2 regions of the Caulobacter sp. HJHS_5 genome follow, and region 2 is predicted to be linked to the other one. Evidence: riboswitches for the same ligand, from Rfam matches in the RefSeq annotation. Region 2 holds a riboswitch; the other holds the start of a gene.
What was found. Region 2 has a riboswitch for cobalamin ahead of metE (5-methyltetrahydropteroyltriglutamate--homocysteine S-methyltransferase). Riboswitches for the same ligand answer to the same signal wherever they lie in the genome.
Positions count from the first base shown of each region.

Region 1: it holds a riboswitch for cobalamin, as region 2 does, so the genes downstream of both, ACFLIT_RS11600 (TonB-dependent receptor plug domain-containing protein) here and metE (5-methyltetrahydropteroyltriglutamate--homocysteine S-methyltransferase) in region 2, are expected to answer to the same signal.

Region 1 is NZ_JBWZNC010000005.1:232,173-240,671, reverse strand. It holds gene ACFLIT_RS11620 (response regulator transcription factor) at 1-298, shown strand, start outside; gene ACFLIT_RS11615 (DUF3147 family protein) at 310-660, shown strand; gene ACFLIT_RS11610 (DUF7133 domain-containing protein) at 701-3,520, opposite strand; gene ACFLIT_RS11605 (TonB-dependent receptor) at 3,659-6,130, opposite strand; cobalamin riboswitch at 6,287-6,507, shown strand; gene ACFLIT_RS11600 (TonB-dependent receptor plug domain-containing protein) at 6,663-8,499, shown strand, end outside.
Region 2 is NZ_JBWZNC010000001.1:256,604-265,102, forward strand. It holds gene ACFLIT_RS01375 (GNAT family N-acetyltransferase) at 1-260, shown strand, start outside; gene ACFLIT_RS01380 (RcnB family protein) at 335-667, shown strand; gene ACFLIT_RS01385 (DUF5655 domain-containing protein) at 778-1,362, opposite strand; gene ACFLIT_RS01390 (HIT family protein) at 1,398-1,829, shown strand; gene clpA (ATP-dependent Clp protease ATP-binding subunit ClpA) at 1,884-4,202, opposite strand; gene clpS (ATP-dependent Clp protease adapter ClpS) at 4,211-4,546, opposite strand; cobalamin riboswitch at 4,756-4,985, shown strand; gene metE (5-methyltetrahydropteroyltriglutamate--homocysteine S-methyltransferase) at 5,097-7,424, shown strand; gene ACFLIT_RS01410 (DNA polymerase IV) at 7,421-8,499, opposite strand, start outside.

The sequences.
Region 1 (8,499 bases), on a different contig from region 2:
GGGCGGCGTGATCGAAGTCGGCCGCATGCGGCTCGACGCCCGCGCCCGCACGGCCACCGTCGGCGAGACCGTGATGTCGCTGCCCGGCCGCGAGTACGCTCTCATGGCCTGCCTCGCCCGTACGCCGGGCCAGACGGTGACGCGCACCGAACTCCTCGACCGGGCCTGGGGCGACGCGCCTGTCGCCGACAACACCCTCGACGTCTACATCGGCTACCTGCGCAAGCGCCTGGCCGCCGCCAAGGGCGCGCCGAGCATCGAGACGGCGCGCGGCGTCGGCTTCCGCCTCGTCGTTTAGGAACGCCGGCGGTGGTTTATTTCCTGCTCAAGTGCGCAATCTCGGGCCTGCTCATCGGGGCGGCCTCGACCCTGGCCCGCCGCTATCCCGGCTTCGGGGCGTTGATCGCCTCCCTGCCGCTCGTCTCGGTGCTCGGCATGATCTGGCTGTGGCGCGAAAAGCCGGACCCCGACACCATGGCCGCCCACGCCCAGGCGACCTTCTGGTACGTCCTGCCGTCGCTGCCGATGTTTCTGCTTATTCCGTGGCTGATGCGCCGGAACGCGCCGTTCTGGCCGTCGCTGGCGGCCGGGTGCCTGCTGACGATCGTGCTCTATCTCGGGATGACCTGGGTCGCCCCGAAGATCGGCCTTCGCCTCTGAAGGCCGGCGACGCTAGTCGTCGCCGGCCCTCGAGCCGTCCTCAGGCCGATGGCTTGGCGAACAGCTTCAGGTACTTCATGCCCCAGATGATTTTGGGGTCCGGCACCGAGGCGGTCGTCGTGATCTTCACGAACTTTGCCGGCGTCGGGGCGAATATCAGGCTCGTGTACATGCTCTCGCCCTTGCCTTCCTTCACCGTCTTCCAGGTCCGGCCGTCGAGCGAGACCTCCAATTTCCAGCCTCTTGGGAAGTACACCTGCCGAGGCGCGCGCATGTCCGGTCGCCCGGTATTGGCAGTCCCTGGCAAGGTGTAGAACGAGCTCGTCAGAGCTTGATAGTCGATGCCGGCTAGGCTGACCGTCCGCGGCAGTTCGACCTGCCAGAACTGGCCGGGAGTTTGGGGTTTGCCGGTGGTCCAGCCTTCGAGCGTGAACGCGCCTTCCGCCCGACCGGAGCCCCCGCCGATTTGGACTGGCGCGATGTCGCTAGCGGTGACCTTCCAGCTGGCGTCGGGCGTCAGGGTCTGCGGTGTCGCCCGGGTCAGTTCGGCGTCGGTGTAAGGCGTCGAGCGGTTAGCGTCGGCGGCGCGGATGAAGGCCACCATGTCCGGGGTCACCATCGGGCCGCCGTTGGTCAGCCCATTGCGCAGGAACGATGCCACCGAAGCGATCCAATCGTCGGACTCCGCCTTCTGGGCGACCATCATACCTGCGGCGTAGCTCGTGCCGTGGATCGGATCGGTGAGGCCGGACACCAAGACGCGCAGCAGATGCTCAGGACTCGTCTGAGAGCCTATGCGCGGGTTGCCGGCGAGGGCCGGGGCCATCAGGCCGCCATTGCCGTCCGGCGCGCCCATGGCGTCATGGCCGTGACACTCGGTGCAGCTCTCGGCGAAGATCTTGGCGCCGCGCTCCAGTGTGGCGACCTCGGCCGCAGTGCGGACCGGAGGGTTCATGTTGTCAGCAAAACCTGCGTTTGCATCGTTGAGCGGGGGAGCGAGAATGCGATTGGCGACGGTCTGCACGCCCTTGGCCTTGTTGGCCGCCTGCATCGCGGTGGCGATGTCCTTGGCGTCAGGGAACTTCAGATAGTTGGCGGTCAGCAGCGCCTGGATCTGGACGTTGACGTCGGAGTCCTTGGTCGCCGCCTTGATGTCGTCGGCGAACGATTGATCGCCGCCCTTGTAGAGGATTTCGCTGAGACGCAGGCCCTGCTGGCGCAGCTGCGGGTCGCTGTCCTTGATGAAGGCGCGGACGAGGCCGGCGTCGAGGCTGTTCAGGCCCTCCAGCGTCCAGGCGGCATGGATGCGCGCCAGCTTGTTGGGGTTGGAGGCCGCCAAGGCCTTCAGGGCCGGGACGACCGACTTGTCCTGACGCAGCACCAGCTGCTGCTGGGCGGTGTCGCGCCACCAGCCGTTCGGATGGCTGAGGAAGCCGACCAGCTTGGCCGACGGGTCCTGGAACATTGTCGGCTTGGTCTTGTCGCGCTCCATGCCGTTGTAGGTCAGCCGCCAGATGCGGCCGTATCCGATGGCGGTGTCGAGCTTGTATTGCTCGATCTTGGCGCGCAGGTAGGTGCCGGGCTGGGCCCATTCCCCTTCCTGAATAATGCCGTGGTACATGTCGACGATGTACATGGTGCCGTCCGGGGCGGTCTTGTTGTCGACCGGGCGGAACAGCGGGTCCATCGAGCGGATGAACTCGGTCTTCTGAGCCTGGTAGACATTCTGGACCTGGGTCAGGCCCTCGATGTTCACCGGCTTGGCGCGACGCAGCACCCGGGCCACGACCTCGCCGTAGAAGTAGTCACCCTTCAATTCCGCCGGCAGGCGGTCGCCGCGATAGATGTTGGCGCCGGACCCGGCGGTCGTCGCATTGAGCGAGCCTTCGCCGGGGCGCACGGCGTTCAGACCGCCCTGCATGTCGCCGATGCCGATCGGCGCGCCCCACGGCACGCGGAAGCCGTCCTGAAGTTGGTCAGGGTTGGGGATGTTCCCGTAGAGGATGGGGAACTGGAAGTAGCTGGGCAGACCCGAGGCGCCGCCCTGGAACCAGACCTTGCCGTAGTCGTCCTGGGTCACGCCCCAGGCCGCCCCGTTCGGGCCGACGCTTTCCTTCTGCACGCCGTTCGGCGTCCAGCGGACGCGAACCGAGTTGAAGGTCGAGTACATCCAGTTGTCGAGCGCCCAGGTCAGGTGCGACTCCTGGTGTTCGACGTTGCCCGAGCGTCCGAGGCCGGTGACGAACAGCTCCCTCTTGTCGGCCTTACCGTCGCCGTTGGTGTCGGTGTAGAGCCAGGTGTCGTCGGAGTTGGACTCCTTGGTGATCAGCTGACCGTCGCCGAGCGGGGTGACGAAGCGGGGGAAGACGAGGCCGTCGATGAATGTCGTGCCGGTCTCGTAGACGCCGTCGCCATCCTTGTCCTCCCAGCGCGAGATGCGGCTGCGCGGAGTCAGCTCATCCTTGGCGTCGGCGTCGAGCATGTAGGTGCGCAGCTCGAGCACATACATCCGGCCGTTGGCGTCGAAGGCGATCTGGCCGGGCTGTTCGATCTGCGGGTCGGCGAGGACCAAGCTCATCGCGTAGCCCGGCTGCAATTGGAACAGTTTCTGCTGCTCGGCCGGACGCAGGTGCGGCACCGGCGGCTTGGGCGACAGGTCGACGCCTTCCAGCGGGTTGCGTCGAACGCCACCGGGAGGCGCGCCGGGGTCGCCCGTCGCCGGAGCGTTCGGGGCCGCCGTCGTCGGCCGGTTGGCCGGCGGCGTCTGGGCGTCGGCCGAATAGATCACGACGCCGAGCAGCGCGGTGGCGACGACCCCGGTCGCCAAGGCCGAGCGGTTGAAAAGCGAAGACAGTTTCATGGACGTCAAGTTCCCCCGATGCGCCTCTGATGGGCGGTCTGCCGATCCTTGCCCGCCGGCGCGGATCGGTAGTTCTGAGCCATAACGATATGACGCGTCTTGAGCGCTGTCGACCACGGCGCAACGCTGAAGTGCGCCTTAGAAACTATATCTTACAGTCACCCACCCGCTGCGCGGCGCGCCCGGGGCGTAGAAGGTAGCCGAGCGCACCGGCCGCTCCCCGTCGACGATCGGGCCGCTGAACGGCCGGGCGATGAAGGCGCCGGCGTCGGTGAAGCCGGTCGCGCCCAGTTGGGCGGCGGTCTCATAGTCCTTGTCGAACAGGTTGTTGACCTGCAGGGCGATCTTCACCCGCTCGGTCGGGCGATACTCGGCGCCGAGGTTGAACACCGCGTAGCCCTTGGTCTTGCCCAGGCCGAGGTAATAGACCCCGTCGGCCGCGTGCTGGCCGTTTTCATTGCCGCGGGCGGTGACCCCGCTGATCGCGATCATGTCGCCGGTCAGGCGGAACTGCCGGGTGACGGCCCAGCCGGCGTTGGCCTTGAACACATGCCGCGGAATCAGCGGGATGCGGTCGCCCGGCGCGATCTCGATGTCACCCTCGAAGCCGGGGCCGGTGTCGTTGCTGCTGTTGCCGGCGCCGCCGACCCCCTCGGCCGTCTCATAGGTGGCGTCGAGGTAGGTGTAGTGGAACCCCAGATCGACGGGGCCGAGGGCGCCGTCGGCCGACAGTTCCGCGCCCTGGCGACGGGTGCGGCCGAAGTTCTTGAAATAGCCGAAGCTGGCCAGGTCGTCCGCGACGAACAGGATGTCGTCGTGATTGTCGGCGCGGAACAGGCCCGCGCTCCAGCGCCAGCCGACCACATCGCCGCGCAGCCCGGCCTCGACCGTCTTGGTCACCACCTGATTGAGCGGCGGATCGCCCGCCATGGCGTTGGGCAGGCGGCAAGGGTTGTCGGGGTCCGCGCAGCCCAGTTCGATCACCGACGGGGCGCGGCTGCCCTCGGTGTAGCCGGCGTAGGCGGTGACGGTGTCGCTGGCCTTCCACACCAGGCTGACAGCCGGGTTCAGGCGCGAGAAGGTGTGGTCGCCATCGAGCGAGCCGGGGCCGCCGCCGGGGTTCAGGGCGTCGCGGGTCTCGACCTTGGTGCGGTCGTAGCGGGCGGAGGCCGTCAGGTTCAGCGCCGAGGTCAGCGGCAGGTGTTCGCTGATGTAGAGGCTGGCGGTGCTGGTCGTGCCCGAAAGGGTGACGCGGGCGTCGTCGGCGTCCTCCGAATCCTGCGTGCCGTCGGCGAAGGCGCCGGGGCCGGAAATGCCGACCACGCCGCGATCCGACGTCAGATAGCCGTACTGGCTGGACTGGTGGAACTTCACGTCGCTGACGACATAGCCGCCGCCGAGCACGAGGCGGCTCTCGCCCGCGCCCATCGGCGTCGACCAGGCGGCCTGGCCGGAGAGCCCGCCCTCGCGCTGCTGGGTGGAGCTGCGATTGAGCAGGCCGTTGCACTTTTCGCCCGGCTCGCTGTTCAGCAGGCCGTTGGCGATGCAGCGCCAGAAGGGAAACGGCGTGTTGTCCGCCGTCTCGCCGGCGATCGGGAATCCGGCGTAGCCGGCGGCGGCGAGGGCCGCGCGCTCGCCCGCGCTCGGCTGGTAAATGGTCTCGGAAAGGGACTCGTCGTTGAGGTCGCCGTTGAGCGTCTTGGTTTTCAGCGTGCGCCAGAAAGCGTCGCCGGAGAGGGTCAGGCTGTCGGAGACGATATGGCTGCCGGTCAGGTTCAACAGGGCGGACTGGTTCTTGGTGTTGTCCGGCTTGGTGTAGACCGAGGCGCGGTCGCGCTGCAGGAAACGCTGCTCCTGCAGGCCGTTGCCGGTCAGGTCGGTGGCGGCCAGCGCCAGGGAGGCGGCGATGTCGGTCGCCCCATCCGACCAGCCGAGCTTGCCGAACGCCTGGCCCGCCTCGGTCGGCGAGAAGTCGCGCCAGCCGTCTTCCTTGAGGCGATTGACGACACCGTACCAGTGCAGGCCGTTGTCGGCCGAACCGCCGCCTTCGACGGTGGTCTGCCAGCGGCCGAACGAGCCGTAGCCGGCTTCGACGGCGAGGCCAGGGGCGGTGCGGCCGTCCTTGCTGCGGAGGGTCAGGGCGCCGCCGAGGGTGTTGCGGCCGAACAGCGGGTTCGAGCCCGGCGCCAGCTCGATCGAGGCGATGGCGGCGCGCGGGATCAGGTCCCAGCTGACCACGTCGCCGAACGGCTGGTTGATGCGGACGCCGTCGAAATAGACCGACAGGCCCTGGGCCGTTCCAAGCAGGGGCGAGGCGGTGAAGCCGCGATAGTTCACATCCGGCTGCAAGGGGTTGTTCTGGATGTCGTTGATGTAGACGCCGCCGACCGCGCGGCGGAGGTACTCGGTCAGGTCGAGCGCGTTGATGGCGTCGATCTGCGCGCCCGTCGCGAACTGCGCGGGCCCAGCCGCGTCGGCGCGCTCGATTTCTCCGCCGGGAAGAGGGGTGACGCTGATCGGCGCGACCAGGGTGGAGTCGTCGTCCGCGGCGGCGTGGGCGACCGCCGTCAGTGAGACCGAGGCCAGCAGGGCGAGCGCGACGGACCGCATAAGCAACTCTCTTCCGGGCCGATCTTCATTGGATCGGGCGGCGGCCTTTCTAGGGTGCGGAAGAGGCCGCGTACTGAGAGGCGTCTCAGAAGCGTCACGGGGTTGCGGAGTGTGGCCCGTTTGGCGCATGAAGCGGCCGCGCGGCCGGCGACGGTCGCGCCAGTAAACGTGTCCGGTAGCCCCGCTTTCCTGGGGCGTCGGGAATGCGGTGAGGGGCCTGCCCCGAATCCGCGGCTGTCCCTGCAACTGTGAGCGGAGAGCCGACGATCGAGCGTCTTTCGGAGACGCAGCCACTGGGCCTCATCAGCGAGGCCTGGGAAGGCGATCGGAGGCGACGACCCGCGAGCCAGGAGACCGGCCGGGCACGGTTCGCTCAAGCGCGAAGCCAGAGGAGCTTCGGGCGCGGGTTCCCCGTCAGAGCGACGACGGCGGCGCAAGCCGTCGAACCGTTCGACGGGACCTGTGCGTCGCCCCGTCGGCGCGGCCTCGCGGCCGCGCGATCTGACGCCTGAGCATCAGAGGGGATTTAAGAATGACCGACTATCGCCTGTCCTACGCCGCGCTTTCCGCGGCGCTCGCCGGCTTCGCCCTGGCCCCGCAGGCCCACGCCCAGTCCACGCCCGTCGGCGGTCTGGTCGTCACCGCCAGCCGCGCCGGCCCGGTGGCCGCCGACCGCATCGGCGGCTCGGTGACGATCATCGACGCCGCCGCCCTGCAGGACCGCCAGGTGCGCGTCGTCGCCGACGTGCTGCGCGACGTTCCCGGCGTCTCCGTCAGCCGTTCCGGTCAGGTGGGCGGCCAGACCCAGGTGCGCCTGCGCGGGACCGAGGCCAACCAGGCCCTGGTGCTGATCGACGGCATCGAGGCCTCCGATCCGGCCCAGGGCGAGTTCGATTTCGCCACCCTGATCGCCGACGACGTGGCGCGGGTGGAGGTGCTGCGGGGCCAGCAGAGCGCGCTCTACGGTTCGGACGCCATCGGCGGGGTGATCAGCTATTCGACCGCGACCGGCCGCGAGGCGCCCGGCCTGCGCGGCAGTTTGGAGGCGGGCAGCAACAACGCCGGTCGCGCGGCGGTGCGCTACGGCGGCGTCGCCGGCGCCTTCGACTACGCCCTGAGCGCCGCCTACCAGACGACGGACGGCGAGCCGGGCGTGCCCAACGGCCGCCGCGACCTGGGCTTTGAAAGTAAGACCTACGCCGGCAAGTTCACCTTCGACCCAGGCGGCGCGTTCCGCGTGAAGGCCGCGCTGCGCTACGCCAGCTCCGACGCCGACACCAACGACTTCGACTACGCCTTCCCGCCCGGCCCGACCTACGGCCTGCCGATCGACGGAACCAACTTCTACGGCAGCATCGCGCGCCTGGGCCTGGTGCGCGGCGAGTACGACGCGCTCGACGGCGCCTGGACCCATGCCCTGACCGCCCAGGTCAACGACACCGAGCGGCGCAATTTCTTCGCCCCCGGCGCGCGCACGATGGCGACCGACGCCAAACGGACCAAATACTCCTACGAGACCACCTATCGCCTGACCTCGGGCGATGTGGAGCACGTGCTGACCGGCGCCGTCGACAGCGAGCGCGAAGCGTTCCAGACCCTGCCGGAGTTCGGCTTCACCTCGGCCAACGAGAAGCGCCACATCGACAACCTCGGCCTCGTCGCCGAGTACGACGCCTACGCCGGCCCGGCCGCCTTCGGCTTGGCCATCCGTCATGACGACAACGACCGGTTCAAGGGCGCGACCACCTTCCGCCTGCAGGGCTCTTACGGCTTCGACAGCGGCCTGCGCCTGCGCGCGGCGGCGGGAAGCGGCATCAAGAACCCGACGCCCATCGAGCTGTTCGGCTACGATCCGTCCAGCTTCATCGGCAACCCGGACCTGAAGCCCGAGCGTTCGCTGGGCTGGGAAGTCGGCGCCGAGCAGAGCTTCCTCGACGGCGGCGTGAAAGCGGGCCTGGCGCTGTTCGACGCGCGTCTCAAGGACGAGATCTACACGACCTTCGACGCCAATTTCGTCGCCGGAGTCGCCAACCGGGCGACCAAGTCCACCCAACGCGGGGCCGAGGCCACGCTGGCCGCTCGCCTCTCGCCGGCCTGGCGGCTGGACGCGGCCTATACCTACCTCGACGCCAAGGAGAACAGCGTCCGGGAAATTCGCCGGCCGAAGACCACCGCCAGCGCCAACCTGACCTGGCGCGAACCCGACGGCCGTTTCGGCGCCACCCTGACCGTGCGCTATAACGGCGAGGCCACCGACACCTTCTTCGGCCTGGCCACGGAGACCAAGACCCTGCCGGCCTACACCCTGGTCAATCTGAACGCCGACTGGTCGCTCGGGCGCGGGGTGAGCCTGTACGGTCGCATCGAGA
Region 2 (8,499 bases):
TCCTGCACTTCGAGCTCTGCTACTACCAGGCCATCGAGCATGCGATCCGCCTCGGCCTGCCGCGCGTGGAGGCCGGCGCCCAGGGGCAGCACAAGATCACCCGCGGCTACCTGCCGACCCCGGTCTACTCCGCCCATTGGATCGCCGACCCGGCCCTGCGCGAGCCGGTGCGCCGCTATCTCGAACAGGAGATGCCGGCCGTGGCCGAGGAGATCGAGGCGGTGACGGAGGAATATTCGCCGTTTCGGCGGGCCGATTAGCGGGAATTGAAGGGCGGAACCTTCGCCGTCGGCGGCTGGTTTTTCTTGCAGTGATCTGGACCGAGGAGACCGCGATGAAGCGCCTTATTTTGATCGCAGCCGGCTGCGCCTTGCTGACCGCTCCCGGCCTCGCCGCCGCCCAACCCGGCCACGGCAAACCGCCGCCCGGCCTTGCCAAGAAGCCCTACGGCATGCCCCCTGGGCAGGCGAAGAAGATGTGGGCGCGCGGTGAGCGTCTGCCGCGCAGCTATTACACCGAGAGCCGCTACTACGTGACCAACCCCCGGGCCTTCATGCTGCCCCCGGCGCCCTACGGTTCGCGCTGGGTGCGCGTGGGCGACGCCTACTACCTGACGCGCACGGATACCGGCGTGATCATGGATTTGGTCTCAGCCCTGGCGCGCTAGAACCTTTTAGGGCCGGATGGACTCATCTGGCCCGTTGAAAAAGGCTCTACTTTCTAATGTTTAGAGCGCGCTCGGGCGGGTTAACCGCGCACACTTAACCCTCGCGCGCTCTAGGGTGCCGCGAACGCCTGCGTCAGCAACTCGCCAACCCGCTCATCCACGTCGTCCGCGCGGCTCAGCGGCAGCCGGCTCTTCAGCCGGTCCGACCAGCCGTCCTTGCCGGTCGCCGGTTCGAGGCGGGGATCGGCGCTTGGCGGCACGGCGAGGCCGAGGACGGCGCCGCCGCCCCTGGCGGGCTTCACGGCCGCGAACTGCGCCTTGCGCGACCATGCGCTGAACGTCTTGCGCTGACCGGTGACCAGACCGTCGAAGTCGGCGACCTTCGCTTCGACCGCTTCGAAGATCGCGCGGCTGCCGGCGTCCTTCCACAGTGCGTCACTCAGGCTGTCGGCCTCGTACCAGTTCATGCGGTCGGGGAAGGCGGCGTTGAGCACGACGGCGCCGCGATTGACGCCGAGGCCGTGGTTATCGCGCAGCCAGTCGATCTGTCTGCGGGTGGTGGTCTCGGGGCAGGCGCGGGCGATAACGGCCCATTCCTCGAGGCTCTTGCCGGTGTCGCGCACCAGGCCCGCCCGCACCGAGGCGAACCACTTCTTCTGCTGCTCGGTGAGGAACTCGCCAGTCTTCTCCGCCACGGCTAAACCTCACCTCGTTTGAAATGGAGCCTAGCATGAGCCTGACCGGCGCCTACGACGAAGCCAATGTCTTCGCCAAGATCCTGCGCGGCGAGATGCCGGCCGTGAAGGTGTTCGAGGACGACGAGGTCCTCTGCTTCATGGATGTGTTCCCGCAGAGCCGCGGCCACATGCTGCTGATCTCCAAGACCTCGAGGGCGCGCAACATCCTGGAGGCCGAACCCAAGCCGCTGGGCCGGCTGATCGGGGCGGTGCAGAAGGCGTCGCGGGCGGTGACGGCGGCGTTGAAGCCCGACGGCGTCGTGGTCACCCAGTTCAACGGCGAGGCCGCCGGCCAGACCGTCTACCACCTGCATTTCCACGTGATCCCGCGTTGGACGGGGCAGCCGGCCGGCCGTCACGCCGACAAGATAGCTGACATCGAAGAACTGAAGGCCATCGCCGCGCAGATCAGCGCGGCCCTCTAACGCAAAAAGCCCTCCCGGTGGGGAGGGCTTTCGCATTTCACAGAAGGGCGGGTTTTACTCCGCCAGCGCCGGCTCTTCGATGACCGGGGCGCCCGGTTCGTGCGGCGGGGCGCCGTCGATCTCGAACTCGAAAGCCAGCTTGCCGTCCTTGAGCACCACGCGGACGTGGCCGCCCTTGGCCAGCTTGCCGAACAGGATGTCGTCCGCCAGCGGCTTCTTGATCTCCTCCTGGATGACGCGGGCGAGGGGGCGCGCGCCGTAGAGTTCGTCGAAGCCGTTCTTGGCCAGCCAGTCGGCGGCGTCGTCGGTCGTCTCGATGGTGACGTTGCGGTCGGCCAACTGGGCTTCCAGCTGCATGACGAACTTCTGCACCACCAGGCGGATGATGTCCTGCGTCAGCGGCTTGAAGGCCACCACCGCGTCGAGGCGGTTGCGGAACTCGGGGGTGAAGATGCGCTTGATGGCCTCCTCGCTCTCGTGGTTCGCCTGGCCGCGGCCGAAACCGATGGTCTGACGCTGGCTGTCGGCGGCCCCCGCGTTGGTGGTCATGATCAGGACCACGTTGCGGAAGTCGACCTTCTTGCCGTTCGAGTCGGTCAGGGCCCCGTTGTCCATCACCTGCAGCAGGATGTTGTAGACGTCCTGGTGCGCCTTCTCGATCTCGTCGAGCAGGACGACGGCGTGCGGATGCTGGTCGACCGCGTCGGTCAACTGGCCGCCCTGGTCGTAGCCGACATAGCCCGGAGGGGCCCCGATCAGGCGGCTGACCGTGTGGCGCTCCATGTATTCCGACATGTCGAAGCGCAGCAGCTCGATGCCGAGCGTGGAGGCCAGCTGGCGCGCCGCCTCGGTCTTGCCGACGCCGGTCGGGCCGCTGAACAGGTAGCTGCCGATCGGCTTGTTCGGATCGCGCAGGCCCGCCCGCGCCATCTTCATGGCGCTGGAAAGCTGCTTGATCGCCTCGTCCTGACCGAACACCGCCCGTTGCAGGTCGGCTTCCAGCGACTTCAGGGCCTCGGTGTCGGTCTTGCTGACCGATTTCGGCGGGATGCGGGCGATCTTGGCGACGACGGCCTCGATCTCCTTCACGCCGATGGTCTTCTTCCGACGAGCTTCCGGCAGCAGCATCTGGCTGGCGCCCGCCTCGTCGATCACGTCGATCGCCTTGTCGGGCAGCTTGCGGTCGGTGATGTACTTGGCCGAGAGGTCCACCGCCGTCTTCAGCGCCTCGTTGGTGTACTTCAGCTTGTGGAATTCCTCGTAGTAGACCTTGAGTCCCTTGAGGATTTTCAGCGTGTCCTCGACCGTCGGCTCATTGACGTCGATCTTCTGGAACCGGCGCACCAGGGCGCGGTCCTTCTCGAAGTGCTGGCGGAATTCCTTGTAAGTGGTCGAGCCCATGCAGCGCAGCGTGCCGCTGGCCAGGGCCGGCTTCAGCAGGTTGGACGCGTCCATCGCCCCGCCGCTGGTCGCGCCGGCGCCGATCACCGTGTGGATCTCGTCGATGAACAGGATGGCGTTGGGGTGCTGCTCCAGCTCCTTCACCACCTGCTTGATGCGCTCCTCGAAGTCGCCGCGATAGCGGGTGCCGGCCAGCAGCGCGCCCATGTCGAGCGAGAAGATGGTGGCCTCGGCCAGCACTTCCGGCACCTGGTGGGTGACGATCTTGCGGGCCAGGCCCTCGGCGATGGCGGTCTTGCCGACGCCGGGGTCGCCCACCAGCAGCGGGTTGTTCTTGGTCCGGCGGCAGAGAATCTGGATCGCGCGCTCGACCTCCATGGCGCGGCCGATCAGCGGATCGACCTTACCCTGGCGGGCCTTGTCGTTGAGGTTGACGCAATAGGCCTCCAGCGCCTCGGCGCCGGCCTTGGCCGCGGGCTTGTCGTCCTCCTCGACGGAGGCGCCCTTGACCACCTTGGGCTCGGAGGCGCCGGCCTTCTTGGCGATGCCGTGGGCGATGAAGTTCACCGCGTCGTACCGCGTCATGTCCTGCTCCTGCAGGAAGTAGGCGGCATGGCTTTCGCGCTCCGAGAAGATGGCGACCAGCACGTTGGCGCCCGAGACCTCTTCGCGGCCCGAGGATTGGACGTGAATCACCGCGCGCTGGATCACGCGCTGGAAGCCGGCGGTCGGCTTGGCGTCGTCGGCGTCCTCGACCACCAGGCTCTTCAGCTCGGTGTCGAGGTACTGCACGAGGCTGGCCTTCAGCGCGGTCAGGTCCACGTCGCAGGCGCGCATGACGCCGGCGGCGTCCTCGTCGTCGGCGAGCGAGAGCAGCAGGTGCTCCAGCGTGGCGTATTCGTGCTTACGCTGCTTGGCCAAGGCCACGGCGCGGTGCAGGGATTCTTCTAGGTTCCGGGAGAAACTGGGCACGGGGACCTCTACTCCTTTTCCATGGTGCATTGCAGCGGATGCTGGTGGCGGCGGGCGCTGTCGATCACCTGTGCGACCTTGGTCTCGGCCACTTCGTAGGTGAAGACGCCACACACTCCGACACCGTTCTGGTGCACGTGCAGCATGATCCGGGTCGCATCCTCCCGGGACTTGTTGAAAAAGCGCTCAAGGACGTACACGACGAATTCCATCGGCGTGTAGTCGTCATTGAGAATCAGCACGCGGTAGAGTGACGGCTTCTGCGTCTTGGGCTTGGTCTGGGTCGCGATCGCCGATCCGGCGCCGTTGCCGATCCCTTCTCCGATCCCCTTACGCTCCGCCATGGCTCACTCGCTCCGCGCGGAGGATACGCCCCGCTGACTGCAATTAGATATGCCGCATTGCGGCGTTGGGAAGGGGGCGTCGACGCGCCGCGCCGCTTTGGCGCATTTGGCTGTGCACATGTGACGCCCTGATGGCGATCCAATGCGATGCGGACATAACGATATAAAGATATCTTTATATCATCGTTGACAGGCGCGGGGCCTTGGCGCGATTATGGCGGCGTCGAGGTTCCCCGCGTCGTTCGCGGCGTGGGGCTAAGAGGGAATTCGGTGAGCGCTCCCGCGGGCGTGAAGCCGAAGCTGCCCCCGCAACTGTGAGCGGCGAGCCGAGGTCCATTCCGCGTCACTGGCGCCTGGCCCTGCGAGGGGCGGCGTCGGGAAGACCGGACCGAAGCTGCGACCCGTGAGCCAGGAGACCTGCCCCGACAGATAACGTCCTCCGGCGGGGTGTCCGGGCTGGTCGCAAGCCACGCCCGCCGCTCATCCCGTTCGGTGCGCGCCGCGCTCGCGCCTGCCTGCCTCGCCACAACGCAAATGGCAGAGGCTAGAAATGACCGTCACCGTCGCCACGCTCGGCTTCCCCCGCATCGGTTCGCGGCGCGAGCTGAAGACCGCCCTGGAAAGCTATTGGTCGGGCAAGACCGACCGCGCCGCGCTGCTGGCCACGGCGGCCGAGCTACGGGCCCAGGCCTGGACGCGCCAGCGCGACCTGGGCGCCGACATCGTGCCCAGCAACGATTTCTCGCTGTACGATCAGGTGCTCGACACCGCCGCCATGGTCGGCGCCGTGCCGGCGGCCTATGGCTGGGCCGGCGAGACGGTGGACCTCGACACCTATTTCGCCATGGCGCGCGGCCGTCAGGGCGACGGCGAGTCGCACGCCGCCTGCGGCCATGCCCATCACGGCCACGACGTCACCGCCCTCGAGATGACCAAGTGGTTCGACACCAACTACCACTACCTGGCGCCGGAGTTCGGGGCGGGGCAGGGGTTCAGATTCGCGTCGACCAAGCCGGTCGACGAGTTCCTTGAGGCCAAGGCGCTGGGTCTCCACACTCGGCCGGTGCTGGTCGGGCCGGTGACGTTCCTCAAGCTCGGCAAGACGGCCGACGGGTCGGACGCGCGCGATCTGCTGGCCGGCCTGCTGCCGGTCTATGCCGAGCTTCTGAACCGCCTGGCCGCCGCCGGCGCCGATTGGGTTCAAATCGACGAGCCTTGCCTGGTGCTGGATCTCGACGCCCGCGACCGCCGCGCCCTGGCTCAGGCCTATGAGACCCTGGCCCGCACCGCGCCGGGCGTGAAGCTGATGCTGACCACCTATTTCGGAGCGCTGGGCGACAATCTGGAAGCCGCACTGGCCTTGCCGACGGCGGGCCTGCACATCGATCTGGCGAGGGCGCCGGAGCAGCTGGTCCCGGTGCTGGCCAAGGCGCCGGCGGGCAAGGTGCTGTCGCTGGGCGTGGTCGACGGGCGCAACGTCTGGCGCGCCGACCTCGACGCCCTGCTGGCGCGCCTGGAGCCGCTGCTGGCCGAGGACCGCGAGATCATCCTCGCCCCGTCGTGCTCCTTGCTTCACACCCCCATCGACTTGGCGCAGGAGCCGGGTCTCGACGCCGAGGTGCGGTCCTGGTTGGCGTTCGCGGTGCAGAAGGTCGAGGAACTGACCGTCCTCGCCAAGGCGCTGAACGAAGGCCGTGACGCCGTCGCCGACGAACTGGCCGCGGCGCGCGCGGCCAACGACTCGCGCCGCCGTTCGCCGAAAATCCATGACGCCGCCGTCGCCGCCCGCCTGGCCGCCGTCACGCCGGCGATGAGCCGCCGCGCTTCGGCGTTCGGCCGCCGCCAGGCGCTGCAGATCGCGCGGCTGGAGCTGCCGGCCCTGCCGACCACGACGATCGGCTCGTTTCCGCAGACCGAGGCGGTGCGCAAGGCGCGTGCGGCCCATGGCAAGGGCGAGATCGACGCCGAGGTCTACGAAGGCTTCCTGCGGGCCGAGACCGCCCGCGCCGTGCGCTGGCAGGAGGAGGTGGGGCTCGACGTGCTGGTCCACGGCGAGTTCGAGCGCAACGACATGGTGCAGTACTTCGGCGAGCAGCTTTCCGGTTTCGCCTTCACCAAGCACGGCTGGGTGCAGTCTTACGGTTCGCGCTGCGTGCGGCCGCCGATCCTCTACGGCGACGTCTCGCGGCCGAAGGCGATGACCGTCGCGTGGTGGCGATACGCCCAAGGTCTCACCGACAAGCCGATGAAGGGCATGCTGACGGGGCCGGTGACCATCCTCAACTGGTCGTTCGTGCGTGACGACGTCGCTCGGGAGCTGGCCTGCCGGCAGATCGCCCTGGCGATCCGCGACGAGGTGGTCGACCTGGAGGCGGCCGGCGCCAAAGTGATCCAGATCGACGAGGCGGCGTTGCGCGAGGGCCTGCCGCTGCGGCGCGGCGACTGGCAAGCCTATCTCGACTGGGCGGTAGAGTGCTTCCGCATCACGGCCTCGGGCGTGGCCGATCACACCCAGATCCACACCCACATGTGCTACTCGGAATTCAACGACATCATCGCCGCCATCGGGGCGATGGACGCCGACGTCATCTCCATCGAAACCGCGCGGTCGAAGATGGAGCTGCTCGACGCCTTCGTCGGCTACGCCTATCCGGCCGAGATCGGGCCGGGGGTCTACGACATCCACTCGCCCCGGGTGCCCAGCGTCGAGGAGATGACCGAGCTGCTCGGCGCCGCGCAGCAGCGCCTGTCGCCCGGCCAGCTGTGGGTGAACCCCGATTGCGGCCTCAAGACCCGCAAATGGCCCGAGACCGAGGCGGCGATCGTCAACATGGTGGCGGCGGCGCGCCAGGCGCGGAAGGCCGTTCCGGTCACCTAACCGTTTGAGCCGGGTTTCAAGGTGCGGCCGCGGACCACCGCGGCCGTGCCGAACTTGGCGCGCAGGGCGTCGACGGCGGTCTCGGTCTTCAGTGCGCGCTGCTCGTCCCCGGCGAAGAGGTCGGTTCCGCCGCCGGCGCCGGCCTCGGCCAGGTCGGAAAGGCCGATGCCGATCAGGCGGTAGGCCGCCTTGCCGACCTCGGGCTTCAAGAGGGAGCGGCCCACTTCATAAAGCGTCTGCGCCGTCTGGGTCGGGATCGGCAGGGTCTTGCGGCGGGTGACGATCTGAAAGTCGGCGCGGCGCAGTTTCAGCACCACGGCGCGGCCTGTGAGGCCTGAGGCGCGCGTGCGGCGGGCCACCTTCTCGCAGAGGGGCAGGAGCTCGTCCTCGAGATCGGCCAGGCTGGTCAGGTCGTGGTTGAAGGTGTTCTCGGCGCTGACCGACTTGCGCTCGCCGACGGGATCGACCGCGCGGTTGTCGTGGCCGTGGGCGAGGTTGTGCAGGCGCAGGCCGTAGGAACCCAGGCGCTCGACGAGGGTCTTCGGATCGGCGTTGGCGATGTCGCCCACCGTGCGCAGCCCGGCCTTTTCCAGCGACTTCACAGCCGCCGGCCCGACGCCCGGCAAGATGCCGACCGGCTTGGCCGAGAGGTAGGCGACGGCGTCGGAACCCAGCGCGGAAAAGCCCTTCGGCTTGTCGAGTTCGGAGGCGACCTTGGCGAGGAACTTGTTGCGGGCGAGGCCGATGGAGACGGTGAGGCCAGTCTCGGCCTCGATGCGGCTCTGCAGCCGCGCGAGGGTCAGGGCCGGCGGGCCGCCGTGCAGGCGCTCGGAGCCGGAAAGGTCCATCCAGGCCTCGTCGAGCGAGAGAGGCTGAACCAGGGGCGTGAGGTCGCGCATCATCCCCATGATCCGCTTGCTCTCGAAGGTGTACTTGCTGAAGTCCGGCTTGATGACCACGGCCTCGGGGCAGGCCTTCAGGGCCTTGAACATCGGCATGGCCGAGCGCACCCCGCTCATGCGGGCGATGTAGCAGCAGGTCGAGACCACGCCGCGCACGCCGCCGCCGACGATCA